One region of the Paraburkholderia sp. D15 genome, then DNA from elsewhere that is predicted to be linked to it. Evidence: predicted binding sites of a transcription regulator. Region 1 holds the regulator's gene; each other region holds the start of a gene.

Region 1 (10,465 bases):
CGCCAACGTGCTGTTCGCCGACGACGGCGTCGCCGCCGGCCTGTCGCAAGGCAAGCTGGTGATCGACATGAGCTCGATCTCGCCGCTCGACACGCAGGAATTCGCGAAGAAGATCAACGCGCTGGGCGCGGACTACCTGGACGCACCGGTCTCCGGCGGCGAAGTCGGCGCGCGCGAAGCATCGCTGACGATCATGGTCGGCGGCCCGGAAAAGTCGTTCAACCTGGCCAAGCCGCTGTTCGAACTGATGGGCAAGAACATCTCGCTGATCGGCGACAACGGTGCGGGTCAGACCTGCAAGGTCGCGAACCAGATCATCGTCGCGCTAAATATCGAAGCGGTCGCCGAAGCGCTGCTGTTCGCATCGCGCTCGGGCGCCGATCCGGAACGCGTGCGCAAGGCGCTGATGGGCGGTTTCGCTTCGTCGCGGATTCTCGAAGTGCACGGCGAACGCATGACCAAGCGCACGTTCAACCCGGGCTTCCGCATCGAACTGCATCAGAAGGACCTGAACCTCGCGCTCGACGGCGCGCGCAAGCTGGGTATCGCCCTGCCCCACACCGCCAGCGCACAGCAACTGTTCAGCGTGTGTGCGGCGAACGGCGGCAAGGCATGGGATCACTCGGCGATGGTCCGCGCGCTGGAAATCATGGCGAACTACGAAGTCGCGCAAGCGCCGGGTAGCGAAGCCAAGGCCGCGTAAGACGGCTCATCCGGAAGCGACAACGCAATCAGGGAGCGTGCGGCGCGCGTCATGCGCCGCACGGCAGTACGGCATCACAGGTTTTATCGATCGTCATGATGGTTGCAGGCGCAACGTCATGACGGTTGCAGGTGGGGCGCTCGTTGCGTCGTGCAGCAATGCAAGGCGTAACGGGCAAATCGTGCCGCTCTGGGCTGAGAGCGGCAAGTGGGGTCCGCAGCGGCACCCGGCGGCGCCGGGGAAGCCTTGGTCGGTCAGACGTCGTCGTCGGGTGTCCGGCTGTCGGATTTCATGCTTCAACGAAGCCTATGCTTTTTCAGCCAATCTCTCGCAGCGGGTGCATCGCGCACGCCGCTCGCTTTCCCCGCTTTTTCTCTCCGCTCACCTCCGCCGTTCCCAACATCCCCGATCCGCTTGCGCAAGCGCGCTTGCAATTGCTTGCATCTGGCCGCGTCCGCATGCCGGAAGCGCGACCTTATTTGACACATCGGTCCGCCCTTTTCTCCTACACTCGATGGAGCTGGTTTCCGCACCCACCCACCCATCAGCAGAGGATTCGGACATGAGCATCTTCGGTGACATCGTCAACAAGCTCTTCGGTAAAGCCAAGCCCGATCAGCCGGCCCCCGCGGTCGAGCCGACGCCGGACCCGGCCGCGGCGCAAGCCGCCGCGCCGGCCGATGCGGCGCCCGCACCCGCGCCGCTCGCGGACGTCGACGTCGCGGCGGTGATGGATCAGTTCGTCAGCGAAAGCGGTCAGACGCTCAACTGGCGCACGTCGATCGTCGATACGCTGAAGGCGCTCGGCGTCGACAGCAGTCTCGAGCATCGCAAGCAACTCGCGCAGGAATTGAAGTACAGCGGCGACACCAACGACTCGGCCAGCATGAACATCTGGCTGCACAAGCAGGTGATGCAGGCGCTCGCGGCGAACGGCGGGAAGCTGCCGCCGGATCTGGCGGGCTAAGGGCTAAGGGCTAAGGCGCGTATCAGGCGCTGCGCGCGTCCGGCCGTTGCAGGCGGGTACGCGCGACTCGGGCTCGTTGCCGTTAAGGCACGGTAGAAACGACGACGCGGCGTGTGGATCGATGATCCGCACGCCGCGTTTTTCATTGGAACGTCCACGCCGACGCGCGGGAAGCGGAATCGCTCAGTACGTGTCGAAGGTCTTCTGCAGCGCCGCTGGTCCCGTGACACCCGCGGCCAACGCCAGCATCAACAGCACGCGCGCCTTGTACGGATTCAGCGAACCGGCGCTGACGAAACCGAGTGCATCGTCGGCGGCCGCGCCGTTACGCATCACATGTCCCGAGCCCACGCGCGACGAACGCACCACCGCGATGCCTTGCGAAGCCGCATCGGCGAGCGCCTGCTGCATCGACGCGTGGATCGAGCCATTGCCCGTGCCGGCCACGACGATGCCGCGCACGCCCGCGGCAACCAGCGCATCCACGGCGATGCGCGACACGCCCGCGTAACTCGCGACCACTTCGACGTGCTGCCACGCCGCGCCGATCGTGAATCCGGTGCCCAGGGTATGCGGACGCACGACCGCGCGCTGGTATTCGACGCGGCCGTCCTGCACCCAACCCAGCGCGCCGATCTCCGGCGAATGGAACGCGTCCACCGCGTAGGTGCTCGTCTTGACCACGTCGCGCGCGCTATGAATCCTGTTGTTGAATGCCACCAGCACGCCCTGCCCGCGCGACGCCGCATGGCCGGCCACGGTCACCGCGTTCAGCAGATTCAGCGGACCATCGGCCGACAGCGCCGAGGCCGGGCGCATTGCCGCGGTCAGCACCACGGGCTTGTCCGACTTGACCGTCAGATGCAGCAGATAGGCGGTTTCCTCGAGCGTGTCGGTGCCGTGCGTGATCACCACGCCGTCGATCTCGTCGGCGGCCAGCAACGCGTTGACGCGTTGCGCGAGCGTGGTCCACAGCGACATCGCCATGTCCTTGCTGTCGACGCTGGCGACCTGCTCGGGTGCGATGCGCGCGACCGTCGACAAGGCCGGCACGACGGACAGCAGTTGCTCGACGCCGACCACGCCCGCCTGATAGCCGGAGGTGTTGGTGGCGTCCGGCGCGGCGCCGGCGATCGTGCCGCCGGTGGCCAGCACCGCAATGCGGGGCAACGGGGAGGACGTGGAGGCGGCGCCCTGATCCGGAGGCGCGGCTGGAGAGGAGGTCGGAGTATTCATGGCGGCGATTGTAAGCGATGCGCCGCGCGCCGCCATGCGTGAAAAAACGGATGCCCGTTCGCTTAGGACGGGCCGCGGAACGGGCCGCACGGGTTAAGCCGCACGACGGCGGCCCCCGCGCTGCGCTTGCCTTAAACCGCTTCGCGCAACTGCGCGGCGATTTCCGCTTCGTTCAGCTGCGGCGCGAACATTTCGATCAGCCGGTACGCGTACGCGCGCAGGAACGCGCCCTTGCGCAGACCGACCCGCGTGGTGCTCGCCTCGAACAGATGCTGCGTGTCGAGTGCGACGAGTTCGCTGTCGCGCTTCGGGTCGTAGGCCATCGCCGCCACCACGCCGATGCCCATGCCCAGTTCGACGTAGGTCTTGATCACGTCGGCGTCGATCGCGGTCAGCACCACGTCGGGCAGCGCGCCCGCTTTCGCGAATGCCTGGTCGATGTGCGAGCGGCCCGTGAAGTCCTGGTCGTAGGTGACGATCGGAAATTCGGCGATCTCGTCGAGCGTCAGGTTCGGACGGCCCACCAGCGGATGATCCTTCGGCACCACCACCACGTGATGCCACGAATAGCACGGGAACGTGACGATGTCGGGGAAACGGTCGAGCGCCTCGGTCGAGATGCCGATATCCGCCTCGCCGTTGATGATCATCTGCGCGATCTGTTGCGGGCTGCCCTGGCGCAACGCCAGATGCACCTTCGGGAACACCTCGGTGAATTGACGGATCACCTTCGGCAGCGCGTAGCGCGCCTGCGTGTGAGTGGTCGCGACGACGAGGTGGCCGCTGTCCTGATCGGCGAACTGACGCGCGACGCGGCGCAGATTTTCCGCGTCGAGCAGCATGCGCTCGATCAGCTGATGCACCGCCTTGCCCGGCTCGGTGAGCCCCGTCAGACGCTTGCCGCGCCGGATGAAAATATCGACGCCGAGTTCGTCCTCCAGATCCTTGATCTGTTTCGACACGCCCGATTGCGACGTGTACAGCACGTTCGCGACCTCGGTCAGGTTCATGTTCTGGCGCACGGCCTCGCGCACGAAGCGCAATTGCTGGAAGTTCATCTGTATGTCTCCGGTTCAGCCAGAGTGGAGTTATTCGAGTTTATTGAAACACCGAGTTTTGCTGCCTTGGGTGCCGGGCGCGGCGCCGGCCGATGCTCCGCTTCAGATACCGCTCACCGCCCCTCGCCACACCGCCGCACCGCTCACTGCGCGGGGAAAACCCGCAACGCGCGCGGCACCGCGGTCACGCCGTCGCCCACCGTCAGTTGCAGATCGCGCCATGTCTCGCGATCCAGTTCGGCTTCGAGCAGGTTGCCCTCGCGGCCCGCGAGTTCGACCCGCACCGAGCCGCCGAGCGTCACCACCCGGCGCACGTCGACCACGATCCCCTCGCGATGCCCGGACGCCTGCGGATACAACTGCAGATCGTGCGGCCGCACATAGGCGAACGCCGGCCCCTTGAAATCGGCCTTGATCGACACCGGCAACGCGGCGCCGTCCACCACGAAACCGCTCGCGTCGACATTGCCGTGCAGCCGGTTGGCGGCGCCGAGAAACTCGTAGACGAACGAAGTCTGCGGATGGTCGTACACGTCCTGCGGACTGCCGACCTGCTCCACATGCCCGCGATTGAGCACGACGATACGGTCGGCCACTTCGAGCGCTTCTTCCTGATCGTGCGTGACGAAGATCGTCGAGATATGCAGGTCGTCGTGCAGACGCCGCAGCCAGCTGCGCAGCTCCTTGCGGACCTTGGCGTCGAGCGCGCCGAACGGTTCGTCGAGCAGCAGCACTTTCGGCTCGACGGCCAACGCGCGCGCGAGCGCGATACGTTGCCGCTGGCCGCCCGACAGTTCGGACGGGTAGCGCTGCGCGAGCCAGTCGAGCTGCACCAGCTTCAGCAGCTCGTGCACCTTCTCGCGAATCACCGCTTCCGACGGCCGTTCCTTGCGCGGCTTCACGCGCAACCCGAAGGCGACGTTCTCGAACACCGTCATGTGCCGGAACAGTGCGTAATGCTGGAACACGAAGCCCACTTCGCGTTCGCGCGCGCCGACCGTCGCGACGTCCTGACCTTGCAGCACGACCTGACCGCCGTCCGCGTATTCGAGCCCGGCGATCACGCGCAGCAAGGTGGTCTTGCCACAGCCCGACGGCCCGAGCAGCGCAACCAGTTCGCCCGGCGGAAAATCGAGCGAAACGTTATCGAGCGCGACGAAATCGCCGAAGCGCTTCTGCAGGTTACGAACGGTGATACCCATTACAGCTCTCCTTGCTTGAGCGTGTGTTGCGGCGAGACAGGCGTGGCCTTGAACGAGTGCGACGAAGCCGCGGGCGGCGTGACCGGACCCGCATGCGCGGGCACGTCGCGCGCCGTCAGTTCGGCCGACATGTGGCGCTCGGCGAGCAGCTTCAGACCGAGCGTGACGAGTGCCAGCAAGGCCAGCACCGACGCCACGGCGAACGCCGCCGAGAAGTTGTATTCGTTGTAGAGAATTTCGACGTGCAGCGGCATCGTGTCGGTCTGGCCGCGAATGTGGCCGGAGACCACCGACACCGCGCCGAACTCGCCCATCGCCCGCGCATTGCACAGAATCACGCCGTACAGCAGGCCCCATTTGACGTTCGGCAGCGTGACGCGGCGGAAGATCTGCCAGCCGGACGCGCCGAGCACGTGCGCGGCTTCTTCCTCGTCGTTGCCTTGCGCCTGCATCAGCGGAATCAGTTCGCGCGCGACGAACGGGAACGTGACGAAGATCGTCGCCAGCACGATGCCCGGCACCGCGAAGATGATCTGCACGTTATGGTCCTGCAACCATGGACCGAACCAGCCTTGCGCGCCGAACATCAGCACGTAGATCAGGCCGGAGATCACCGGCGACACCGAGAACGGCAGATCGATCAACGTGGTCAGCAACGCCTTGCCGCGAAACTCGAACTTCGCGATGCACCACGACGCCGCGAGACCGAACGCGAGATTCAGCGGCACCGCGATCGCGGCGGTGATCACGGTCAGTTTGATGGCCGACAACGCATCGGGATCGGCAAGCGATTCCAGATAGAAACCGAGGCCCTTGTTGAGCGCCTGATAGAACACCGCGACCAGCGGCACGACCAGGAACAGCGCGAGAAACAGCAGCGCGATGCCGGTCAGCAGCCAGCGCACCACCGGCGGTTCGGTGACCGGATCGGGACGGCGCGCGACGTTCGGCGCGTTTTCCGTTCGAGTTTGCGTCTGGGGTTGACTCTGCGTCCGGCTCATTGCGCACCTCCGCCGAGCGCCGCGACGCTTGCGACCGGCGCCGGACCCGCGCCGCCGCGGCTGGTGCGGCGCTGCAGATACCACTGCAACGTATTGATGAACAGCAGCATCAGGAACGACACGACCAGCATCACCACGGCCAGCGCGGTGGCGCCCGCATAGTCATATTGTTCGAGCTTGGTGATGATCAGCAGCGAGGTGATTTCGGACTTCATCGGCACGTTGCCGGCGATGAAGATCACCGAACCGTACTCGCCGAGCGCCCGCGCGAAGGCCAGCGCGAACCCGGTCAGCAAGGCGGGAAACACCGCCGGCAGCACCACGCGGCGAAAGGTCAGCCAGCGCGACGCGCCGAGGCAGGCGGCGGCCTCTTCCTGCTCGCGTTCGAACTCCTCCAGCACCGGCTGCACCGTGCGCACCACGAATGGCAAGCCGATGAAGGTCAGCGCGACCAGCACGCCGGCCGGCGTGAATGCGATCTTCAGGCCGAGCGGTTCGAGATACTGTCCGATCCAGCCGTTGCCCGCGTAGACGGCAGCGAGCGAAATGCCGGCCACCGAGGTCGGCAGCGCGAACGGCAGATCGACCACCGCATCGACGATACGTTTGAACGGGAACGTGTAGCGCACCAGCACCCACGCGACCAGAAAGCCGAATACCGCGTTGATCAACGCGCCGCCCAGCGCGGAGAAAAACGTCAGGCGATACGACGCGAGCACACGCGGCGAGGTGACCGCGCGCACGAACTGCGCCCAGTCGAGCGTGGCGGTCTTCAGGAAAGTCGCCGCCAGCGGGATCAGCACCACGAGGCTCAGATACGCCACGGTGATGCCGAGTGTCAGGCCAAAACCGGGCAACGCGCTCGGTTTTCGGAAGGTCAACGTCGTCATGCTGGTTACTCGTTCGGGTTGAGGCTTGCGTTGCGGTTGGCCGGCGCGGCGCGGTTTTCACCGCGTCGCGCCGGTCGGCGGCCGCCGGGCCCTGGCGGCCAAAAAGCGCGCCCATGGGCGCGCTCGAGGGTCCTGCACGATCTTCTGCGCTACCGCACCGGCGTGTTACCCACCGCCCGCGGCGGCGGACAATGCTCGCTTACTGCGGTTGATAAATCGAATCGAACACGCCGCCGTCGGCAAAGTGCGTCTTCTGTGCGTTGGTCCAGCCGCCGAACGAATCGTCGACGGTGTACAGCTTCAGCTTCGGAAACTTCGCGGTCAGTTCGGCCGGCACCTTGTTCGAACGCGGACGATAGAAGTTGCGCGCGGCGATCTCCTGACCTTCCTCGCTGTACAGGAAGTTCAGATACGCTTCGGCGACCTTGCGGGTGCCATGCTTGTCGACCACCTTGTCCACCACGGCCACCGGCGGCTCGGCCAGGATACTGACCGACGGCACGACGATTTCGAACTTGTCCGGACCGAATTCCTTCAGCGACAGGAAGGCTTCGTTTTCCCACGCGATCAGCACGTCGCCGATACCGCGCTGCACGAAGCTGGTGGTCGCGCCACGCGCGCCCGAATCCAGCACGCCGGCATTCTTGTAGAGCTTGCCGACGAATTCCTTCGCCTTCTGGTCGTTGCCGCCCGGCTGATGCTCGGCATACGCCCAGGCCGCGAGGTAGTTCCAGCGCGCGCCGCCCGAGGTCTTCGGATTCGGCGTCACGATCGACACGCCCGGCCGGGTCAGATCGTCCCAATCCTTGATGTGCTTCGGGTTGCCCTTGCGCACCAGGAACACGATCGTCGACGTGTACGGCGACGCGTTGTCCGGCAGACGCTTCTGCCAGCCCTTGTCGAGCAGGCCCTTGCTGGCCAGCGCGTCGATGTCGTACGCCAGCGCCAGCGTCACGACGTCCGCCTGCAGGCCGTCGAGCACCGAGCGCGCCTGCGCGCCGGAGCCGCCGTGCGACTGCTTGAAGGTGATCGTCTCGCCGGTCTTCGCCTTCCATTCCTTGCCGAATGCCTGATTGACGTCCTGGTACAGCTCGCGGGTCGGGTCGTAGGACACGTTCAACAGCGTCGTGTCGGCCGCCTGTGCCTGCGCCATCGCGCCGAGTGCGCCGGCCGCGCCGAGCGCGAGTGCCGCGATGAGTTTCTTCGTCTTGCCTGCCAGCCCCGTATTCCGGTGATTCATGTCAACTTTCTCCGCGTGGTGGTCCGCTGAAACAGCGTGTGGTGTTGTTCTACGTCGCGGTCACGTGCACATGAGCGCCAACTCGAAGGGCAGTCTATCGAAGAGCTTTCATCATTAAAAATAATGTTTCCTCATTCTTTAATACGCAAAAGTGGTAATGACAGCCAGACAAGGCGTTGCGACGCGAAATCGGATGTTCAAGCGCCGTTTACCGGCGTTATCGCGACCTCGCGGCGGTGTCCGGGAGGACGAACTTAAAGTAAAGCTTGAATTGCGCGGAATACTGTATAAAAATACAGTCACCTGTTCATACATACAGTGACCATGACCAAACTCACCGCACGCCAGCAGCAGGTGTTCGATCTGATCCGCCGGGCGATCGAACGCACCGGTTTTCCGCCCACCCGTGCGGAGATCGCCGCCGAACTCGGCTTCAGTTCCGCGAACTCCGCCGAGGAGCATCTGCGCGCACTGGCACGCAAGGGTGTGATCGAACTCGCGGCCGGCGCCTCGCGTGGCATCCGGCTGCTGAGCGGGCAGGAAGATTCGCCGCATCAGTTCACGCTGCCGCACGCCAGCATCATGCAGTTGTCGTTGCCGCTGATCGGGCGGGTCGCGGCGGGTAGCCCGATCCTCGCGCAGGAACATATCTCGCAGCATTACGCGTGCGACCCGGCGCTGTTCTCGAGCAAGCCCGATTACCTGTTGAAGGTGCGCGGGCTGTCCATGCGCGACGCGGGCATCTTCGACGGCGACCTGCTCGCGGTGCAGAAGAAAAGCGAGGCGAAAGACGGCCAGATCATCATCGCGCGGCTGGGTGACGATGTGACCGTCAAGCGTCTGAAGCGTCGGCCGAACGGTATCGAGCTGATTGCGGAGAACCCCGACTACGACAACATCTTCGTCGAGACCGGCAGTGCGGAATTCGCGCTGGAAGGGATCGCCGTCGGACTGATACGGCCGAGCGAGTTTTAAGCGGTCGTCGAGGGTTCGTCAGTGTTTCGGCGGCGGGTCCTCAGCGGTTGAATCCCCGCGTCATCGAAGCTAGCTCTCGCGGCTGGCTCGTGAATCGTCCGGGATTGAGCCGCAGGCATTCACGTTGGTTTCTTTTCTGCGTGACGGCGTGTTTCCACGCCGTCTGTCGAAACACGCCCGTACGTTGGGCGACGCTCGAAGCCAGCGTTAAAGCGGCGTTACCGCCGCACTCACGTTGCATCATCGTTGCATCGCCTGGAGAGAATCATGGAACGCCTTGCCCGTCTGCTGCCCTTCCGTCAGTTCGGCCGTCTGCGTCATCTGCGCAAGCTGGTGCCCTGCTCGTTGATCGAGGCATCGGCGGCGAGCACGCCATCGCTGTTCGATTCCGCCGACGGCGCATCGAGCCTGCCCTCCGCGCTGCCGGCGTTTGCACGCGTGTCGCTGAACTCGGGCCTGAATACCGCCGAGCCGGCGCGCCGTGCGCCGGTGCGCGTCTATCACGGTCCATCGCGGCTGATCATGGTCGGCACCGTGGACGCGGTGTGCCGCATGATCGACCGGTGTATCGCCGAAGAAGCGAATGTGCAGGGCGCAGCCGTCGAAGCCTGAAGGTTCGGATTGTCGCTTTGATATGACGCTGGGTATCACATCGGGTATAACGCCGGATGTCGCGCAGGGATCGTTTTGGCGTGGCCGTGGTCCACGTTAGATCACATTCGATGGAGAATTCCGCGCGATGCCCGCTTCAATCCGATTCACCCCGCGATTGCCCCCGCGAACCAGGACCCCGCGAACCAGGACCCGAATGAACCGACGCTCGAACGCACCGATGAAAGGCAGCGCCACCCGCCCGCTGATCGTGACGTTGATCGTGGTCGTGGTGATTGCCGCGCTCGGGTTCGCTTATGCGTCGCCGTATATCGCGTTGAACAATCTCAAACGCGCGGCGGATGCGCGCGACGCGCAGACCGTCAATCAATACGTCGACTTTCCCGCATTGCGCGACAGCCTGAAACAACAGGTGACCGGCCTGTTGACGCGCCGCCTGGACCAGCACGGCAGCGGCAATCCGTTTGCCGCCATCGGCGCGATGATCGGCGTTGCGCTGATCGGTCCGCTCGTGGATGCGTATGCGACGCCGGACGGCGTCGCCGCGTTGCTCAACGGCATGCCGCCACGCGGCAATCCTG
Region 2 (10,465 bases), 1.2 Mb from region 1:
TCGCCAGCAGGTCGATGAAGATGTCGTGCGAATTATTGGCGATCTCGACGCCGCCGAGGTTCTTCACGAACGCGAACTGATAGCTCGGAAACTCGCCCCAACCGACACCCAGCAGCGGATGGGTCTTGAACATCGTCCAGCCGTACTTCCACAGCGCGAGGCGCGGCGCGATCTGGCCGGCGTCCTTGAAGCGCTCCGCCGCCGACTGCCCAAGCTCCAGGTGATAGCGCACGTTGGCCCAGCGAATCAGCGCATTGACCACCACGAACAGCACGGCCAATGCGATCGGCACCAGCCATTGACGGTTGCTGCGGCGAAGCAGCGGCTCGCTGCGCGTCTGCGCGAACGCCATCCAGAAACCCGCCACCACGATCACGCCCATCTGCAGCCACGGCCCGCGCGACACGGTCAGCGCGAGGCCCACCGCGAAGAGGGTCGAGACAAGCAGCCAGATACTCACGGCGATACGCCGCGTCTGCACGAGGAACATCGCCGCGGCCATCGCGAACGCGATGTAGGTGGCGAGGTGGTTAGCCTGCGCCATATTGCCGAACGGCCGTCGCTCGACGGTGATGTTGTACGCCACCACGAACGGCGATACGCGCGTTTCGAGGTGGAACAACTGGATCACCTGGCAGAACACCGCGAACAACCCGCCGACGATCAACGCCTCCGCCGCCCAGCGCAGCGCCGTTTCATCGAGCTTGACGCGCGCGAAGCCGTACCCGGCATGCACCGCCATGAACGCCGCCAGCAGGTAACCGCCGCCGAGCCAGTTCATCGACGGTTGCGAGACCGGCAGCAGCACCGACTGCGACACCACCACGAGGCCGAACAGCAACGGCACCAGCGCAACCACCGGTGACGCGAACGCGACGCGCGGCTTGGCGCTCGCCACCATCAGCACGACGCCGGCGCCGGTCAACAGATAGAGCGACAGCGCCGTGAATTCGGCATAGAAGGTCGGAATCGGATACGTGTGGTTGACGACTGCATAAGGCAGCACCAACGCGAGAGCCAGCAGAATGAGAGAAAGGTAGCGCGCGAATGGGGTGGGCATCGAGTAACCGGTGGGCGTCAGCAACCGGCGCACTATACAAAAAAATCCTCCCGCTGTGCGCCGGCCCGGCCGAAATAGCTCGAAAATCAGCGTTTTACGCGCGTTCGGCCACCCGCGCGCTTATTCGCACGCGGGTCTCCCGCAGGTCAAGAGTGGATCATGAGCGGCATTCGGGTGGTGCGAGATTCGCCGCGAGCGTCGGTGCTTCGGCAGGTGCGGGGCCAGCGCCCGGTGCCGGCAGTGACGACGACGCCTTGCCCCCCGCAAAACATTCCCACGTGAGCGCGCCCGCCTGCACCGCGCTCCTGCTCAACGCGACGCGCGCGGTCGGCGCATCGGCGTTGTCCGGCACCGAAGGCACCAGCGTCAGCGTGTTCGCGCCGGCCGCCGCCACGCGCGCCGTGAAGGCGACAGTGATCTGTCCGGTGTCGTCGTCGACGTGAATGGACTCGACGTTGCGCGTGGCAGGCGGCGACGCGTAACCGCCGCCGAGCGCGCCGCCGCTCGCGGCGTTCTCCGCGACGGACAAACGGGCCGACGCCGCGAGCGCAAGCCCTTCGCCGACGCGGCTACGAGCGAGATAGTCCTGATACGCGGGAATCGCATAAGCGGCGATCACGCCGACGATCGCCAGCACGATCATCAGTTCGATCAGCGTGAAGCCGAGCGCAAGGTTCAGGCGGCGGCAAGCGCGCACGAGACGCGCGGACCAGCGCGCTCGCTCCAGCGAGAAACGCGGCGGCAGGGACGATTGGGTATAAGGCGAAAACGGCAAGGTAACGGTCATGAGCAGACTCCTGATACGAAAACGCCTGCCCCACGGATCGGGAACAGGCGTTGAAATCGTAGCGATTGAGGCTTGCCGCCGACAGTCAGCCGAATGGCTAATGTTTGGTGCGCGGTAATCTGTGCTAGGTGCTGACGCGCGTCGCCCAGACGCGCCTGCGCGAGCGGCTCAGGCGCTTGCGCGCGCGGCATTGCGCCGCTTCAGCAGGTACCCCAGGATCACGACGAACAGCGCGCCCGCCGCGCACATGCCGTACTCCGCAGCCGGCGTGTCGAGGATCGGCCACCGGTCGCCGGCCGGATCGTTGACGATCAAACCACCGGCGATCCAGCCGAGCAAGGCCGCGCCGAGCGTGACCACGACCGGAAAACGATCGAGTAGTTTCAGCACCAGCTGACTGCCCCACACGATCAGCGGAATGCTGACCACCAACCCGAAAATCACCAGTGCGAGGCGATGATCCGGATCGGCCGCTTCCGCCGCGCCCGCGATGGCGATCACGTTGTCGAGGCTCATCACCGCATCCGCGACGATGATCGTTCTGATCGCCGAGAGCAGCTTGTCGGCCGGCTTGATGTGCTCGTGCACGTCATGCGCGGGCGCCATCAGCCGCACGCCGATCCACAGCAGCAACAGCCCGCCCGCGAACTTCAGCAGCGGCACGTCGAGCAACGCGACGGCGAACGCGATCAGCGCGATGCGCAGCACGATCGCGCCGACCGTGCCCCACAGCACGCCCTGCGTGCGCTGCGACGGCGCGAGGTTGCGGCAGGCGAGCGCGATCACGACCGCGTTGTCGCCACCCAACAGAATGTCGATGACGATGATCTGAACGACAGCGCCCCAATGGAGCGTGGCAAGGAATTCGAGCATGGGCGGAAGGCCAGTCAGGTCTGGCGCACAGCCAATAAAAAAGCGGAGGAGTCTGCACTCCCCCGCTTTTTTCAAACCGTACGCTCACGAAAGGGTTCCGTAAGCGTATCAAAATTCGCGCCTCGATTGCGCGCGAATGTCGACTTACAGCATCGCCTTCAGAAGACGCGCCATTTCCGACGGGTTCTTCGTGACCTTGATGCCGCAGGCTTCCATGATTTCCAGCTTCGCTTCGGCCGTATCCGCACCGCCCGAGATCAGCGCGCCGGCGTGGCCCATGCGCTTGCCCGGAGGCGCCGTCACACCCGCGATGAAGCCAACCACCGGCTTCTTCATGTTGTCCTTGATCCACTCGGCCGCGTTGGCTTCGTCCGGACCGCCGATCTCGCCGATCATGATGACGGCGTCCGTATCCGGATCGTCGTTGAACATCTTCATCACGTCGATGTGCTTCAGACCGTTGATCGGGTCGCCGCCGATACCGACCGCCGACGACTGGCCGAGGCCGATCGCCGTCAATTGACCGACTGCTTCGTACGTCAGCGTGCCCGAACGCGACACGACGCCGATACGGCCCTTGCGGTGGATGTGACCCGGCATGATGCCGATCTTCAGTTCGTCCGGCGTGATCGTGCCCGGGCAGTTCGGTCCGAGCAGCAGCGTCTTGCTGTTCTTCGCGCGCATACGTGCCTTGAGCTCGATCATGTCACGCACAGGAATGCCTTCCGTGATGCAGATCGCCAGATCCAGGTCGGCTTCGACCGCTTCCCAGATCGCAGCGGCAGCGCCTGCCGGCGGAACGTAAATCACCGACACGGTCGCGCCCGTTTCAGCCTTGGCTTCGGCGACGCTCGCGTAGATAGGAATGCCTTCGAAATCTTCGCCGGCCTTCTTCGGGTTCACGCCTGCAACGTACGCTTCGCGGCCGTTTGCATATTCGCGGCAAGCACGCGTATGGAACTGACCGGTCTTGCCGGTAATGCCCTGCGTGATGACCTTGGTGTCTTTGTTAATCAGAATCGACATGTATTGACCTCTGTTCGTTTGGCGTCGACGTGTAGCGCGGAGTTTGCGTCGGCCGGCGGGATGTTCTCCACCGGCGCCGCTGATGCGTCACACGTGCGCCGCCATTCGTAATCCTGGTGAATGCGCGTGGCGAGCGCGTCTGTTCGAACAAACGCGCTCCGGGTCTGGCTTACGCCTTGCCCGATGCCGCCGCGACGACCTTCTGAGCCGCTTCTTCCATGCTGTCGGCCGCGATGATCGGCAGACCGGATTCGGCGAGCATCTTCTTGCCCAGGTCTTCGTTCGTGCCCTTCATGCGGACCACGAGCGGCACCTTCAGCGACACGGCCTTCGACGCCGCGATCACGCCTTCCGCGATCACGTCGCAGCGCATGATGCCGCCGAAGATGTTGACCAGGATCGCGGTCAGGTTCGGGTTCTTCAGCATGATCTTGAACGCTTCCGTGACCTTCTCGGTCGTGGCGCCACCGCCCACGTCCAGGAAGTTCGCCGGTTCGCCGCCGAACAGCTTGATGGTGTCCATGGTCGCCATGGCCAGGCCGGCGCCGTTCACCAGACAGCCGATGTTGCCGTCGAGCGAGATGTACGCGAGGTCGAACTTCGACGCTTCGACTTCAGCCGGATCTTCTTCGTCCAGATCGCGGTACGCGACGATTTCCGGATGACGGAACAGCGCGTTCGAATCGAAGTTGAACTTGGCGTCCAGCGCGATGACCTTGCCGTCGCCGGTCAGGATCAGCGGGTTGATTTCGGCCAGCGATGCGTCGGTTTCCCAGAATGCCTTGTACAGGCCTTGCAGGATCGCGCGAGCTTGCGGCAGCGAAGCGGCGGGCACGCCGATCTTCGTGGCCAGCTCGTCGGCTTCGGCGTCTTTCAGACCGGTTGCCGGGTCGACGGCGATCTTGTGGATCAGCTCGGGCGTCTTTTCCGCGACTTCCTCGACGTCCATGCCGCCTTCGCTCGATGCCATCACGACGATCTTCTGCGTAACGCGATCGATCACGAGGCCGACATACAGTTCCTTCTTGATGTCAGCGCCTTCTTCGATCAGCAGACGATTCACCTTCTGGCCTTCCGGACCGGTCTGGTGCGTGACGAGCTGCATGCCGAGGATCTGGTTCGAGTATTCACGAACCTGTTCCAGCGACTTGGCGACCTTCACGCCACCGCCCTTGCCACGGCCACCCGCGTGGATCTGAGCCTTCACGACCCAAACCGGGCCGCCGAGCTCTTCCGCGGCCTTGACCGCATCATCCACCGAAAAGACCGGCTTGCCGCGCGGTACCGCGACGCCGAATTTCCGCAGGATTTCCTTACCCTGGTACTCGTGAATCTTCATGCGTGATTCCCTTCAGTCTGAGAGTTGGATTGAACTTCGTTTCCGCTGCCGTCGTTCATGCCGGACACGTTGCCGCCCTTGCCTGTCTGGCGGACCGCTCCGTCGCCTGACGCTGCCACGCGCTCCGCGGAACGCGGTGCGTGGCCATACCAGCGCGGATAAAACTGTTGCACCGCCTCGCCGTCGAAACGCAGCGCGTGGCAGCGTCCCAGCTGGAATGGCGGTTTGTCGTTGGAATGCTCGCCTGTGCTGTTGGACGATTCGTCTCCAGAACGGGCTGCCGCGCCGCGCGCGCTGTCACCGGTGCGCCACACGTCGCCGGCGAATGCCTGAATCGCGGCGGTCGGCAAAATTGCACATAGCTCGGTGAGATGCGTGCAACCGGCCGTGCCGCCCAGCAAACGGGCAGACTCACGGCGGAAGTTATGGCGCAGATTGAGCCCGATGAGGGCACGGTAGGCGGGATTGCTGACTTCGCACTGCCCTGGATAGGGCACCCAGTCGGACGACGCTTCGGCGTCGACGACATTGAGCGAGCGATCGATGGTGATGCGAAGCCAGAGTTCATGGATCGGCTGACCATTGGGCCGGACGCCCGACGCAAGCACCACGTCGCGCGGTTTTTCGTCAGTCAAGCACGCTTCCACATCCCACAGGCCATCGGCTCGCTCATAGGCTTCCGCGCGGATTGCGCGGCGATGGCGCAACTGACGGGTTACGGGCGAGGAAAGCGGCATGCGGGAAGGAAAGGCCGGATTGGAAAACCCACGAATTTTAGCATACTGGGTATTTGGGACAGGCTGGATTGCGCAGGCCCAAGCGGCGCGCGGCTGAGCGGGTTAGGCGCTATCTCGAAGCGGTTTTTTTGACGACGATCGCGGCGGGATGCTTCGATGGCGCTCGCCGGACAGCGGCGGAACAACGCGCCGGTGACGGCCAGGCAGAGGCGCAGGGGAAAGACTTGAACGCGTTCTAACGGACGACCGTATGGCGGGTTGCCAGGATCACTCGTCGTCGAGACCCTTGAGGATTTTGCCTATCGTCGAACCCGAGAAACCTCGCGATGCCAGAAAGCGCGCCTGCTTCGCGCGTTCGGCAGGCGATTCGGGCAAGCGGCCGAATTTCTTTTCCCACACGGCCTGGGCGCGCGCGAATTCGGTCTCGCGTAATTGCGCACTGGCTTCCTCGACGAGCGTCGAATCGACCGCGTGCTGTTTCAGTTCACCGATGATGCGGCTCGCCCCCAATCGCGACGAACGACGATGAATCAGACTTTCGGCGAAACGCGAATTGGACAGCCAGTTTTCGGCTTCCAGTTGATCGAGCAGCGTATCGAGCGAATCGGTTTCCTCGACGTACGGTTTCAGCTTGCGTGCGAGTTCGGCACGGCTGTATTCACGACGGGATAAATAGCCGAGTGCTCGCCCGTTCAGGGAACGGACGGGGCGCTGGGATTTCCTGGCTTCGTCCTGATCCGGCCTTGCTTCGCCGGGTACGCGACGCGAACGGGTGTAGGTGGACTCGCCGGGTTGAGCGGCTTCGGAGGAACCGAAACCAGAAGCGGAACCGGCAGACTGGGACGGCTTGAACGACGCGCGCTGCGGGCCTCGGCCCTCGGCGCGGTCGTGCGCGTCGAACGATTCGGATGGGTCGAACGGGTCGTCGCTGCTAAAAGAATCGCTATCTGAATCACGATTAGCGCGTGGGCCGTCCGCACTGCGTCCAGCATGGGACAACGGCCGGCCCTTGCGTATCACTTGATGGTTACTCTTCTTCGTCCGCGACTTCTGCGCCGGCACCAGCGGTTACCGCTTCGGCCATGGCATTCACACCCAGCGATTCACGGATGCGGTTTTCGATCTCGCGAGCGATTTCCGGATTTTCGCGCAGGAATTCACGCGCATTGTCCTTGCCCTGACCGATACGTTCGCCGTTGTAGCTGTACCAGGCGCCGGCCTTGTCGACGATCTTGGCCGTGACGCCCAGATCGATAACTTCGCCCTGACGCGAGATACCCTCGCCGTAAAGAATGTCGAAGATCGCTTCTCGGAACGGTGGCGACACCTTGTTCTTGACGACCTTCACGCGCGTTTCGTTGCCGATCACTTCGTCGTTCTTCTTGATCGAACCGATACGGCGAATGTCCAGACGCACCGACGCGTAGAACTTCAGCGCGTTGCCGCCCGTGGTGGTTTCCGGGTTGCCGAACATCACGCCGATCTTCATGCGGATCTGGTTGATGAAGATCACCAGGCAGTTCGTGCGCTTGATCGTGCCGGTCAGCTTGCGCAGTGCTTGCGACATCAGACGCGCTTGCAGACCCGGCAGCGAGTCGCCCATTTCGCCTTCGATTTCAGCCTTCGGCACGAGTGCCGCGACCGAGTCGATCACGATCATGTCGATCGAGCCCGAACGCACCAGGGCGTCCGCGATTTCAAGCGCCTGTTCACCGGTGTCCGGCTGCGAAACCAGCAGCTCGTTCACGTTCACGCCGAGCTTGCCTGCGTACTGGATGTCCAGCGCATGTTCCGCGTCGATAAACGCTGCCGTGCCGCCGAGCTTCTGCATTTCAGCGACCACTTGCAGCGTCAGCGTGGTTTTACCCGACGATTCCGGACCATAAATTTCGACCACACGGCCACGCGGCAAACCGCCGACGCCCAGCGCGATGTCGAGGCCGAGCGATCCGGTTGAAACCACCTGGATGTCTTCGACTACCTCACCTGCGCCGAGCCGCATGACCGACCCTTTGCCGAACTGCTTTTCGATCTGCGCGAGTGCGGCAGCGAGTGCCTTGCTCTTTTCAGCAGTCAGTCCAGCCGAGCCTTTCTTGCTTTCTTCCATGAATCGTCCTTTGCTATGATGAACGGCGTCTGAGGCAGGTGTGCCGCCCGTTTTTGAAGGCAGCGCACGAAACCCAGACACTGTATAAAAAAACAGTAGTTTTGGCAAGCGCGATTCTCATGCGAACGCGCATTTTTACCGTCGCACTGCCCAACTACCCACAATAATTTTCGGAGACCGCTGTGCGCCGGGGATACCCGCGGTGCCGGCAAGGCCAGGCTGGCGCACCATGCGAATTCTGATTGCCGAAGACGACAGCATACTCGCGGACGGTCTGGTTCGATCACTCCGCCAATCGGCCTATGCCGTAGACCACGTAAAGAATGGTATAGAGGCCGACGCCGCGCTCTCCGTGCAAAGTTTCGACCTGCTGATTCTCGATCTGGGCCTGCCGCGCATGTCCGGTCTCGAAGTGCTGCGCCGCCTGCGCGCACGCAATTCCACCCTGCCCGTGCTGATCCTGACCGCCGCCGACAGCGTCGACGAACGCGTGAAGGGCCTCGACCTCGGCGCCGACGACTACATGGCCAAACCCTTCGCGCTGAACGAACTCGAAGCGCGCGTGCGCGCGCTGACCCGGCGCGGCGCGGGCGGCGGCCCGACGGTGGTGCGCCACGGCTCGCTGTCGTTCGATCAGGTCGGGCGGATCGCGTATGTCAACGAGCAGGTGATCGACCTGTCGGCGCGCGAACTCGGTCTGCTCGAGGTGCTGCTGCAACGGATCGGCCGGCTGGTTTCGAAGGAACAGCTGGTCGACCATCTGTGCGAATGGGGCGAGGAAGTCAGCAACAACGCAATCGAAGTCTACGTGCACCGGCTGCGCAAGAAGATCGAGCCGAGCGGCGTGCGCATCATCACCGTGCGCGGACTGGGCTACTGTCTGGAGAAGGCCGCGCCCGCGGCCGGCAGCCAGACACAGGCGGCATCCGAGGCCGAAGCCGGCGTCGCCGGGCCACCCGCTTCCGCCTCAGCTCCCGCCGCTCAATCCGAGCCGTCCGGCGCCATGCCGGCCAGCCACCACTTCAAGTAGAGCGCCACCATGTCCGCGCGCGAAGACCGCGCCACGGCGCACGCGGCGGATCTCGACGAGGCGCGCGACGAGCGCTACGCCAATCCGTTCGCCCCGCCGGACGAAACCGAGGCCGCCGCCGAAGCACGCCCGCGCTCGCTGTTCGGCGAAATTCTCGACTGGATGCTGGCGCCGCTGCTGCTGCTCTGGCCGATGAGCCTCGCCGTCACCTATCTGGTCGCCAAGTCGATCGCGAACGGTCCGTTCGACCGCGCGCTCGAAACGGACGCTTACGTGCTGGCGCGCCAGATTCATCCGGTGAACGGGGTGGCGGAGTTGTCGCTGCCCGATTCCACGCGCGATTTTCTGCGCACCGACAACGTGGACCGCGTGTTCTATCAGGTGCTCGGCACGCGCGGCGAACTGGTGGCCGGCGAGCGCGACATGCCGCTGCCGCACGAGGAAGACCGGCCGCAACCGGGTCTCGTCGAGTTTCGCGACGATATGTTGCGCGGCAACGACATCCGCGTGGCTTATACGACCGTGGAGTTTCCGCAGACGCCCGGCGCGCAGCCGGTGCTGGTGCAGGTCGCCGAAACGCTCGACAAACGCAGCCAGCTTGCCAACGACATCATCAAAGGTGTGATCCTGCCGCAGTTCGTGATCCTGCCGCTGGCGATCCTGCTGGTGTGGTTCGGGCTGTCGCGCGGCCTCGCGCCGCTGCATGCGCTGCAGGCGCATATCCGCGCGCGTCGGCCGGACGATCTGTCGCCGCTCGAGGCGCGACGCGCGCCGCCGGAAATCGAGCCGCTCGTCACCTCGTTCAACGATCTGTTGACGCGCCTCGAACAGAACATGGAATTGCAGAAGCGCTTTATCGCCGATGCCGCGCATCAGATGAAAACGCCGCTCGCCGGGCTGCGTACGCAGGCCGAGCTGGCGTTGCGGCAGGATGCGTCGGCGGAGGTGCATCGCTCGCTGGAGCAGATCGCCACCAGTTCCGAGCAAGCCGCGCGGCTCGTCACGCAATTGCTGGCCCTGGCGCGCGCGGAGAATCGCATGTCGGGGCAGATTTTCACGCCGGTCGAGGTGACCGAAGTGGCGCGCAGCGCGGTGCGCGACTGGGTCCAGCCCGCGCTCGCGAGGCAGATGGACCTCGGTTACGAGGCGCCCGACGACCCCGTCGACGTGAACGGCAATCCAGTGATGTTGCGCGAAATGCTGTCGAACCTGATCGACAACGCAATCCGCTATACGCCGCCGGGCGGCCGGATCACGGTACGGGTCCGGCACGACTCGACGGCGCGCCGTGTCCATCTCGAAGTCGAGGACACCGGGCTCGGGATTCCCGTTGCCGAGCGTTCGCGCGTGATCGAACGCTTTTACCGGATTCTCGGCCGCGAAGGCGACGGTAGCGGCCTGGGCCTCGCGATCGTCCGCGAGATTGCGACGATGCATGGCGGCGAGCTGACCATCGACGACAACGTCTATCAAACCTCGCCACGACTCGCCGGCACCCTCGTGCGC
Region 3 (10,465 bases), on a different replicon from region 1:
GCCTCATTGCAGCGACGTGCGTGAGCGTCGCTGCAATTGGCTGGATGCATACGTCGCAGGGGCGGCAGCTTCTGGCTAAACTCGGCGTCCCGTGCCCAGTCGATACGGTCGATTCAAAAGTCGTCGTATCCATGCGGGACAACGCCATTTTGAGGAAAAGAGGCTCGATTGCGGCACCGGACCGTCCGGCCCTCGGACTGCAGCTCGATCGCAGTACGGAGACGGAAGTGGCCGAACAGATGGCCCGCGACAACGTGCATTGCGACGAGATTTCACGTGGCTTTCGCTATCTGCGCTGTCGCGGCGTACCGGCGCAACTGCTTCGCACAAACGGCCCGCCTGTGAGCGAAATATGGTTCAGCTTTAAACCGGACCGCACACTCATGGCGATCAATCTGTACCGCCGGGACATGACTGAATCCGAGACTAGGCAGAGCTGGCGGATCGCCTTGCAAAAACTGCGCGAAGCCCTTGGAGTTCCGACGGCGACGACCGGCGATACCACATTGACCTCTCTAATGGAAAAACCCGTGGCGGTGGCAAGGGTGGAATATGCGTATTCAGATTATGTTGCGACGGTCACAGCATCTCACTTGCCCTATGGAGGCTTGGCAGTGCGAGAACAGTATATGTCGGCAATGGCGACGCAATAAAGATGGATGCTGAAAGGGAGCACCCGACATCACTTCGGGTCTTCCTCGAGCGTGCCAGCGTCGTGTCGTTCGGGAGCGCTGACAAGGTAGCGACGGCCAAGTCTTCCCAGTCATGCTCCCTTGACTTACTACTGTAGTTTGCATAAGCGCGTCGACTCCAACGCGCTTATGTAGCCCACGTGGCTGTAGTAAGTCTTAGAGCGGCTGCTCAGGATTGCCGGGAGAATGGCTCCTGCGGGTCGTCAAGCGCCTCTCACCCTCCTTCAGCGAAGCGGTGTCGGCAAGTTGCTGGGACGTAACTGCGCCGCCCGGTGGTCCCTTGAATATCCGCTTATCCCGGCAGTCCCGTCAATTCCGTACTTTTGCGTCTGGCTAATTGCATGCTAGTCCAACGAATGCGGTTTCCTGGCAGCCCGGCGTCGCCTATCTAAAAGTTGGGATCTTGGGCTAAGATACCTGTATATTTATACAGTATTATTGGAGCCTGATCGTGACTCGGACTGCCACAGCCGGACAGCAGTTACGCACCCCCGAAGAACGGGCGCGTTCCATCGATGGTGCCCTCGACACAACTATGTATTCGGAGGCGGGGGGAATAACCCTTTGGCGGGGCTCCCAGCTGGGCGGTCGGCACACGCGCGTCGTGGTGTCTGGCAGCCCGCAGCTCGACGCTGGAATGCCGGGCGGTGGCTGGCCTCGTGGCGCGCTGACTGAGCTGCTCGTCTCAGGTCACGGCGTGGGCGAAATGCGGCTTCTTCGTCCTGCCCTTGCAGCAATCGCCGACCGGCCCGTCATGCTGTTGCAGCCACCGCACCGCCTTCAGCCGGCGGCACTGGCAGCTTGGGGCCTATCGGCAGAGCACGTGCGCGTGCTGCACGCCGGGAAAACGGCCGACGCGCTGTGGGCCGCCGAGCAGATCCTGCGCGCGGGCACCACCGGTGCGCTGATCTTCTGGCAAAACCACGTGCGGCCGGAGTCGCTGCGCCGCCTTCATCTCGCGGCGCAGACGTCCGACACGTTGTTCTTCCTGATCAGACCACTGGCGGCCGCGAGCGACGCTTCCACCGCGCCGCTGCGACTTGCGCTGCGCCCGGTGCGCGACGGCGTGAATGTGGAGTTTGTGAAGCGGCGTGGGCCGCGGCGCGACGACACGCTTTCTGTACTGCTCTCCCCTTCGCCCATCCTGAATGTGAATCGAAATGCAAGTGTGGATCGGCGTTCACCTCCCGCTACTGTGCCTCGAAGTGTTCCGGCCGAAGTGGTCGCGTGATGCGGGGGCGGCCCTCGTCGTGCTCGATCGCGAACGGGTGCTCGTGCTCGACGATGTCGCACGCGCTGCGGGCGTACGGCCAGGCATGCGGCGCGGCGGCGTTCTGACCATGGCTCCGGACGCGCAGTTGCGCGAACGTGATCCGGCGCGCGAACACGCCACCACCGTTGCACTGGCGACGGGCCTCATGCAGTTCTCACCGCAGGTCGCACTTGCCGCCGAAAACACGGTGCTGGTTGACGTCTCCGCGAGTCTGCGGCTCTTCGGTGGCGTGCGCGCGCTTCTGCGCGCCATGAAGCGCGTGGCGGAGACGATCGGCGTGACTGGATCGTTTGGCGTCGCGCCGACTGGCGACGGCGCGTGGCTGCTCGCGCGGCACGGCGGCGGCCGGGCACTCTCACAGCGATCGCTATTGCGCGCGCTGTCGGCACTACCTGTTACCCTCCTGCCGCCAGCCCGTAAATTCGCCGAATGGTTTACCGGCATCGGATGCGAGACGATCGGCGAACTGATGCGACTGCCGCGCGCGGGTCTGAAAAAACGCTGCGGCGTCGCGTTGATCGAACAGCTTGATCGCGCGACCGGAGGTGCGCCCGAGGCACATGAGTGGCTTGAGTTGCCGCCGACTTTTTCTGCGCGCGTGGAAATGCCGGATCGCATCGAACACGCCGAAGCCTGTCTGTTCGCCGCGCGCAGGTTGATCGCGCAGATGACGGGATGGCTCGTGAACCAGCAGCTGGCGATCGTCCGGCTCGGCGTCGTGCTCGAACACGAACGCGGCCGCGCGGCTATCGAGCCAACGACGATCGATATTGCGCTCGCCGAGCCGACATGGCGTGAGGAGCATGTCGTCAGGCTGTTACGCGAGCGGCTCGCGCGCGTTGATCTGGCTGCTGCGGTGATTGCGATCGGGATCGAGGCACGCGACGTTCAGGCGGCAGCGCCCGAATCGGATTCGCTCTTTCCGGAGCCTGGCGGCTCGCCGGCAGATCACGCGCGCCTGATGGAGCTGCTCGTCGCACGCCTCGGTCCGGAGAACGTCCTGCGGCCGGCGCCGGTTGCTGACCACCGGCCCGAAGAGGCCGCGCGCTGGGTGCCGCTCACCGACGCCGCGAAGTGGGTGGCACCGCCGAGCGACACGCCCCGACCGGTCTGGTTAATGGAAAAACCCGTGAAGCTTCTCATGCGTGCACACCGGCCGTTTTACGGCACGCCGCTGCGCATGGTGTCGCCGGGCGAGCGCGTCGAGGCCGGCTGGTTCGCGGGCGAACTCGTCACACGCGACTACTTCGTCGCCGAATCCGACGACGCGATCTGCTACTGGATCTACCGGGAGCGCGTCGGCAGTCGCGACGATGAGGAAGCGCGCTGGTATCTGCATGGGCTCTTTGGCTGAACGATCATGGATACCGCGTCATTCGCCCTGCCCGGCTATGCCGAGCTGCAGTGCTCTTCCAACTTCTCGTTCCTGCATGGTGCTTCGCACGCGGAGGAACTGTCGACGCGCGCCGCGCAACTTGGATACGAAGCGATCGCGATCACTGACGAATGCTCGCTCGCAGGCATTGTGCGTGCGCACGTCGCGGCAAAGGAAGCGGGCATCAAACTGCTGGTTGGCGCGCGCTTTCGCCTGACCAACGCCGACGGCTCGCCGGCGATCAATCTGCTCGCCATCGCGCAGAACCGCGATGGGTACGGAAACCTGTCCGAACTGATCACGCTCGCTCGTACTCGCACGGCAAAGGGTGCCTATCTGCTCACGCCGCGCGATCTGGATCACGGCGAAGCGCCCTGGTCCCATCTGCGCGGCTTGCCTGACTGCCTCGTCGTCGTGTTGCCGGATTTCCCTGCATCGGCCGCGCGACTGGACGCGCAGGTCGAATGGGCCTCCGAAACGTTTCCCGGTCGCGTCTGGGTTGCATTGACGTTGCTCGCGCGTGCAATGGATGACATCCACCGCGACGTGGTGGAGACCGTGGCGATGCGTCATGACGTGCCGGTAACTGCGACGGGCGACGTGGTCATGCACGTGCGTTCGCGCAAGCCCCTGCAGGACACGCTGACCGCGATCCGCGTCGGGCGGCCGGTCGCCGAATGCGGATTTGACCTTGCGCCGAATGCTGAACAGCACCTTCGCTCCAGGTTGCGGCTCGCGAATCTCTACCCCCGCGCTGCGCTGTCGGAAACCTTGAACGTTGCGAGCCGGTGCTCGTTTTCGCTGGATGAACTGCGGTACGAATACCCCGACGAACTGGTGCCGCACGGCACGACGCCGACTGCGTATCTGCGGCAGGAGACTTACATCGGCGCGCAGCGGCGCTATCCTGCCGGTATTCCACACAGCGTGCAGGAACAGATCGAGCACGAGCTCGCGCTGATCGCGGACCTGAAATATGAGCCCTATTTCCTGACCGTCTATGACATCGTGCGCTTCGCCCGTAATGCCGGAATACTGTGCCAGGGCCGCGGATCGGCGGCCAACTCGGCGGTCTGTCATTGCCTTGGCGTGACCGAGGTCGATCCCGCACGAAGCAGCATGCTCTTCGAGCGGTTCATCAGCAGGGAGCGCGGGGAACCGCCGGATATCGACGTCGACTTCGAACACCAGCGCCGCGAAGAAGTTATCCAGTACATCTATGCAAAGTACACGCGCACGCGTGCCGCCATTGCGGCTGCCGTCACGACCTACCGGCCACGCAGCGCGATCCGCGAGTCGGGCAAGGCGCTCGGGATCGATCTGTCCATCGTCGATCGCGTGGCGAAGGCGCACCATTGGTTCGATTCGAGTCAGGATCTGCTCAGGCGTTTCGCCGAGAGCGGGCTTGACGCGGAAACACCGCTGATCCAGCAATGGGCGACGCTCGCGATGCAGCTACTCGGTTTCCCGCGACATCTCTCACAGCACAGCGGCGGGTTTGTGATCGCGCGCGGGAAACTTTCCCGGCTCGTCCCAATCGAGAACGCGTCGATGCCGGACCGGAGCGTCATCCAGTGGGACAAGGACGATCTCGAAGCGCTGGGGCTGCTCAAGATCGACGTTCTTGCTCTCGGCATGCTGTCGGCGATCCGACGCGCGCTCGATCTCGTTGCGCAGCAGCGCGGCGAGCCGTTCGAACTGCAGGACATACCTCCTGAAGACCCGGCCACCTACGAGATGATCTGCTGCGCCGACACCGTCGGGGTTTTCCAGATCGAATCGCGCGCGCAGATGAGCATGCTGCCGCGGCTGCGCCCGCGCGTTTTCTACGATCTCGTGATCGAGGTCGCGATCGTGCGTCCGGGCCCCGTACAGGGCGGCATGGTGCACCCGTATCTGCGCCGGCGTCAGGGCCTTGAACCCGTGTCATTCCCAAGTCCTGATGTCGAGAAAGCTCTCGCGCGCACGCTCGGCGTGCCGATCTTCCAGGAACAGGTGATGCAGGTGGCGATGCTCGCGGCGGGCTTTTCCGCCGGCGAGGCTGATCAGCTTCGCCGGGCGATGGCCGCGTGGAAGCGCAAGGGCGGCCTGCAACACTATTACGACCGCATCGTGAATGGCATGCTGGAGCGCGGCTATGACCGCGAATTCGCCGAATCGATCTTTGCGCAGATCCAGGGCTTCGGTGAATACGGCTTCCCTGAAAGTCACGCGGCCAGCTTTGCGCTGCTCGTGTATGCGAGTGCCTGGCTCAAGTGCCACGAGCCGGCTGCGTTCCTTTGTGCGCTGCTTAACAGCTATCCCATGGGTTTTTACTCGCCGTCGCAGCTTGTCCAGGATGCGAGGCGGCACGGCGTGATCGTGCTGCCCGTCGATGTCACCGTGAGCAACTGGGATTCGACGCTCGAAGGAGACGGCTCAAACACGCCGGTGCGTCTGGGGCTGTCCCTCGTGCGCGGCATGAGAGCGGAGGCGGCAGCACGTATCGAAGCGGCGCGAGCGGTACGCGTGTTTGCTTCGACTGCTGATCTGGCGAACCGCGCGCAGCTCGACCGGCACGACCTGCAGGTGCTGGCTGACGCCGACGCGCTCGTGCGCCTTGCCGGCAACCGGCGGCAGGCACTATGGAGCGCGGTCGCGGCGGTACCGGACCGGGATCTGTTGCGCGGCGCTGCGCGCGATGATGCCACACCCTCGCTCTCACCACCGAGCGAAGGCGAAGGCATCATCGGCGATTACCGGTCCACGGGGCTGACACTGAACCGGCACCCCGTCGCGCTGCTGCGCCCGCTGCTGCTGAAAAAGCGGCTGATGCCCACGCACGTGCTGATGCGCTATCGTAATGGCCAGCTGGCGCGTGCGTGCGGCATCGTCACCGTGCGGCAGCGGCCCGGCACGGCAAACGGCGTGATGTTCATGACCCTCGAGGACGAAACCGGATCGGTGAATATCATCGTCTGGAAGTCAGTACTTGAAAAATTCCGGCGCGAGGCGCTCGGCGCATCCCTGCTGGCGGTCTATGGCGTGTGGCAGCGCGAGGGTGAGGTACGGCATCTGGTTGCCCAGCGGCTGGTCGACGTTTCTGACCTGCTCGGAACGCTCCGTACCGTGAGTCGCAACTTCTGCTGAATCGCTTGAGGAACTTAAAATGGATGTGCGCGTGGGTACCGCCAGCTGGACTGATCCGACGCTGATCAAAAGCAAGAAATTCTATCCGCCGGGTTGTACGAGCGCCGAGGCGCGACTGCGTTTCTACACGAGTCAATTCCCGACCGTTGAGGTCGATTCAAGTTATTACGCGATGCCGAGTGCTTCCAATTCGGCTTTGTGGGTCGAGCGCTCGCCGGCGGACTTCGTCTTCAATATTAAGGCATTCAGGTTATTCACCGGCCATCAGACGGCACGCGACATGTTCCCGAAGGACATGCAAGCCGCCCTGCCCCAGAACGGCAAGAAAAACCTGTACTACAAAGACGTGCCGGACGACGTCCGGAGCGAATTGTGGCGCAGGTATCTGAAAGCGATCGAGCCATTGCGCGCGGCCGGAAAGCTCGGTGCGGTGCACTTCCAGTTTGCGCCGTGGGTGACGAGCGCGCCAAGGGACGTTGCGCACGTCGCCCATTGTGCTGAGTTCATGGCCGGCTATACCGTTGCCGTCGAGTTTCACAACAGATCGTGGTTCGACGAAAAGCACGCTGCCTCGACGCTTGCATTCGAACGCGAGCGTGGTCTCGTCAACGTGATCGTCGACGAGCCACAAGGTTCGGGTAACAGTATTCCATCGGTGTGGGAGGTGACGAACGATCAGCTTGCCCTGGTCCGCCTTCATGGCCGTAATCACGAGACCTGGAACATCAAGGACGCAGCCGCGGCCAGCGACCGGTTTAACTACGACTATAGCGATGAAGAGCTTGCCGGGCTCGCCGACGAGATCAGACGGATAGCCGCGCTCGTTGCGCGCACACAGGTGATTTTCAATAACAACTACGAAGATCAGGGGCAACGCAACGCAAGAACGCTCACGCGACTTTTAGAACGGAGCGCGGCTGTTCCGTTTGCCTGATGCCAATACGTTCGCCGGCGGTTATCTGCCATGAACTGCCGTCGAGGTCGTCGTCCGGTTCCATGCGCTAGATCTCCAAGGCCCTTGCCCAACGACCGCTTTGCGGCGAGCAAAGTTCCGGGTGACACTGCTTCGATCCGGCCACAAACCGTCCCCCTCAAGCCTTCGGTGAACGACCGGCAACGAATGACAAACAGTCACTCGTGGGCGCCGGGTTCGATGGTCTGTCGCCCAAAACCGGACCGAGCTACGGCGTTGCTGAACAGCTCACTTTGGCGATTCGATCGCCCGCCACCATTGGGGACTTTGCATGCTCGCCCTAACCGATATCGATTGTGCGACTGGTGCACGGTGCCGGCTCCATTTTCGGCACGGTCAACGTGAGTACGCCGTTGTCGAACTTTGCCAGGGCGCGACCGGGATCAGCGTACTCAGGCATCGGAATTGTGCGCACGAAGCGTCCATGCGCCCGCTCCAGCCGATAGCAGCCGTTTTCCTCACTGCGTACATCCTGCTTTTTCTCTCCACGCAGCACGATCGCCCCGCCCTCGACGCTCACCTTCACGTCTTCGCGATCCATCCCCGGCAGTTCTGCAGTCACGCGCAGCACCGGCCCCTCATCGACGACGTCGATGCGAGGCTGGAAGCGTGGTGAACTGAAGTCGCCGAACCATCGTTCGAGCGCGCTACGGCCGGCAAACGGGTCGTGGAAAATCTCTTCCAGGGCGCGCCAAGGTTCTCGAGGAAACAAACGCAAACCCGGCCCATGAAGATTCTGACGGTTCGCTCGACGGCGGACGTTCCGGCCCGTCCGCATCGGACTTGCGGGCAACCCCGCGAAGAAACTTGAAGGGGTTCCATTTTTTCGGATCAGAGTTCATCACTTTGCTTTCCACCAACGCAGAGAAACTACGGCCGCCGCGCCAGATCGAAGTTCTGCGTTGGCGGTCGCCGCCAACGCAGAGCTCTCCTTACTGAACGGTGGACCAGACGGTCGCCAATCAAATCCTACCGACACCTGTCATCTGCTCAGTCCGTTCGCACTTCGATGCGCCGCGGCCGGGCTTCGTCGCGCCTCGGTATCGTCAGTTGCAGCACGCCGTCTTTCAGGCTGGCGTCGATTTTTGATGCGTCGAAGTCCGGACTGAGCGAAAACGCCCGCGCGAAATGAGGCTCGCGGATTTCGGCGTGCTGCAGTCGCAGACCGGCAGGCGTGGGTACCGACGCTTCGGCCTCGATATACAGATTGCCGTCATGCACTTTCACTTCAAGCGTCTCCTTCGTGACGCCGGGCATGTCTGCCCACAGCGTGATGCCATGGCTGTCCTCAAACACGTCCACGGCTGGAGCGATGGTTGCCCGCGGTGCCGGCCGTTCGCTCCCGTTGCGGGAGATCGCGTTCTGTTCACGGCCTGTGAGTTGGGTCTTTTCGTTCATGACTATTCTCCTTGACTGGCTGGACAGAAACTTACTGGACCGTAATGGCTTTCGGTTTCGACGACTCGCGCTTGCCGACGCTGATGGTCAGGCAGCCGTTGGCGTAGCGTGCCTGCACCTTGTCGGGGTCCGCATGTTGTGGCAGTTCGATCGCGCGACGGAATGAGCCGGAGAACCGCTCCTGCGCGTAGGTACGGATATCGCCACTCCCCTGCGGCGCAATGCGTTTGCGCTCGCCGCTGATGGTCAACAGCCCCTTCTCAATGGAGACGTCCAGTTCGGACGTCGTGAGACCTGGTACGAACGCGACAATTTCCATAGAGTCGTCCGTGGTCCCGATATTGATCTGCGGGAAAGCGCCGACGCGGCTGGAGCGCAGGCTGGAGGGGAAACCGCCGAAAAGGGTATCCATCTGTCGCTGCAACCGGGCGAATTCACCGAAGAGATCGGCGCCGGAATAGAGATCACTCATGGTCGTATCCTCCTTTGAAGTTACGGAGGCGAACGGGCACACGCGCTCCAGTTCGCCTGCCAGTTGAGGGCAAACAAATCGAAACACGCAGCGCGCCCGATTGCGGGCGCGACTGCCTGAGCGGAAATCAAGATAGAAATCGCGGGCTGAAATTTCAAGGGCAGCCACGACGAAATTTCTGACCGGTCGCCCCTACCGCAAAGCACCCGCTTTCCGACCGGAGCGGTCCGGACGTCTCTGCCTCAGGGCCAGCACCTGGAGGGAACAGGTCGCCATCGGGACCGTGCGGGGTCTCCGAGAAAAGGTCGGGCGGACATCCTCGGCAACCGTCCGGCAACCAGCCGCGCTGCTGCAAGTGTCAGTGTTTCCACGTCGACCGGTTTGCGTAGGAAAAATGTCCACGGTGCCTGCTTTTCGACCGGCGGATTGCCGGCCGAGATCACCGCGACTGGCATGGAGGCGAGCACCGCATGCCGGCGCAAGTGCCCGCACAGTTCCCCGCCGTCTGCAACCGAAGGATGAGCGATTTTTCGGAAAGCGGCAGTCCGCAACGGCTCCGACAGTTGACATGTCTGACCAATCGACGATTGACCGATGCTGGCCAACTGGGTGAAGTCCCCAATGGCCGCCTTACGGAAATCCAGTTCGGAGAGCTCGATTCGATGGACTGACCGCTTCGGAGACGACCGTCTGAGCTGAGCGGGTCGGTTTGGGACAGTGGCGGGTGATGACTTTGGCGCCCATCTTCGTCAGGTTTGTCGACGCTAGTGTGCGATGCGCCGTGCCAGCGTCCGTTGGAATAGTTTGACGTTCGCTCCGGCGTCGCGGATCAGGAGGCCCAGAATATAGCTTGGAATTGCCGAGTTGATTCCAAACGCTCCCACGATTTACCCGCACAGCGCGAAGCACGAAGCGGGAACAATGAACGCCACTTTGCTCTGAACTCCGTTCGCGCCGATTATCGATTTACATGGCCCACAGCAGATCGACCGCGCCTTGGATCACGGGTAGCGTCACGCATCTGCGGACCTACACGCCAATTTGTTACCACGCCCAGGGACGGTCGCGCGAAGCATTCAATTTCAATGCTCAAATTCAATCTTTCTTCTTCACGTACTCGTTTATTGGCACCGGTTGCTTGAGCGGATCGAAA

Evidence for each region. Region 1 encodes LexA, which represses DNA repair genes until DNA is damaged. Its sites were predicted from a motif close to ACTGTATNNNNATACAGT; they were not measured.
Region 2: recA (recombinase RecA) is a predicted target of LexA. The motif match lies at 8,009-8,026, and genes of this name have one in related genera.
Region 3: imuA (translesion DNA synthesis-associated protein ImuA) is a predicted target of LexA. The motif match lies at 1,109-1,126, and genes of this name have one in related genera.

The regions. Positions count from the first base shown of each region.
Region 1 covers NZ_CP110395.1:2,551,470-2,561,934, forward strand. Annotated here, with positions in the region: gene LFL96_RS10890 (2-hydroxy-3-oxopropionate reductase) at 1-703, shown strand, start outside; gene LFL96_RS10895 (DUF3597 domain-containing protein) at 1,266-1,670, shown strand; gene LFL96_RS10900 (asparaginase) at 1,854-2,906, opposite strand; gene LFL96_RS10905 (CysB family HTH-type transcriptional regulator) at 3,038-3,964, opposite strand; gene LFL96_RS10910 (sulfate ABC transporter ATP-binding protein) at 4,108-5,166, opposite strand; gene cysW (sulfate ABC transporter permease subunit CysW) at 5,166-6,167, opposite strand; gene cysT (sulfate ABC transporter permease subunit CysT) at 6,164-7,057, opposite strand; gene LFL96_RS10925 (sulfate ABC transporter substrate-binding protein) at 7,257-8,297, opposite strand; gene lexA (transcriptional repressor LexA) at 8,622-9,272, shown strand; gene LFL96_RS10935 (hypothetical protein) at 9,540-9,884, shown strand; gene LFL96_RS10940 (DUF2939 domain-containing protein) at 10,081-10,465, shown strand, end outside.
Region 2 covers NZ_CP110395.1:3,733,609-3,744,073, forward strand. Annotated here, with positions in the region: gene LFL96_RS16160 (Wzy polymerase domain-containing protein) at 1-1,060, opposite strand, end outside; gene LFL96_RS16165 (pilin) at 1,218-1,847, opposite strand; gene LFL96_RS16170 (TerC family protein) at 2,016-2,720, opposite strand; gene sucD (succinate--CoA ligase subunit alpha) at 2,865-3,746, opposite strand; gene sucC (ADP-forming succinate--CoA ligase subunit beta) at 3,916-5,085, opposite strand; gene LFL96_RS16185 (DUF2889 domain-containing protein) at 5,082-5,822, opposite strand; gene recX (recombination regulator RecX) at 6,090-6,842, opposite strand; gene recA (recombinase RecA) at 6,850-7,929, opposite strand; gene LFL96_RS16200 (response regulator transcription factor) at 8,159-8,959, shown strand; gene LFL96_RS16205 (sensor histidine kinase) at 8,969-10,465, shown strand, end outside.
Region 3 covers NZ_CP110397.1:440,366-450,830, forward strand. Annotated here, with positions in the region: gene LFL96_RS36625 (hypothetical protein) at 1-653, shown strand, start outside; gene imuA (translesion DNA synthesis-associated protein ImuA) at 1,228-1,923, shown strand; gene LFL96_RS36635 (DNA polymerase Y family protein) at 1,853-3,319, shown strand; gene LFL96_RS36640 (error-prone DNA polymerase) at 3,326-6,469, shown strand; gene LFL96_RS36645 (DUF72 domain-containing protein) at 6,489-7,403, shown strand; partial or broken gene LFL96_RS36650 (Hsp20/alpha crystallin family protein) at 7,723-8,284, opposite strand; gene LFL96_RS36655 (Hsp20/alpha crystallin family protein) at 8,433-8,840, opposite strand; gene LFL96_RS36660 (Hsp20/alpha crystallin family protein) at 8,872-9,312, opposite strand; gene LFL96_RS36665 (hypothetical protein) at 10,408-10,465, opposite strand, start outside.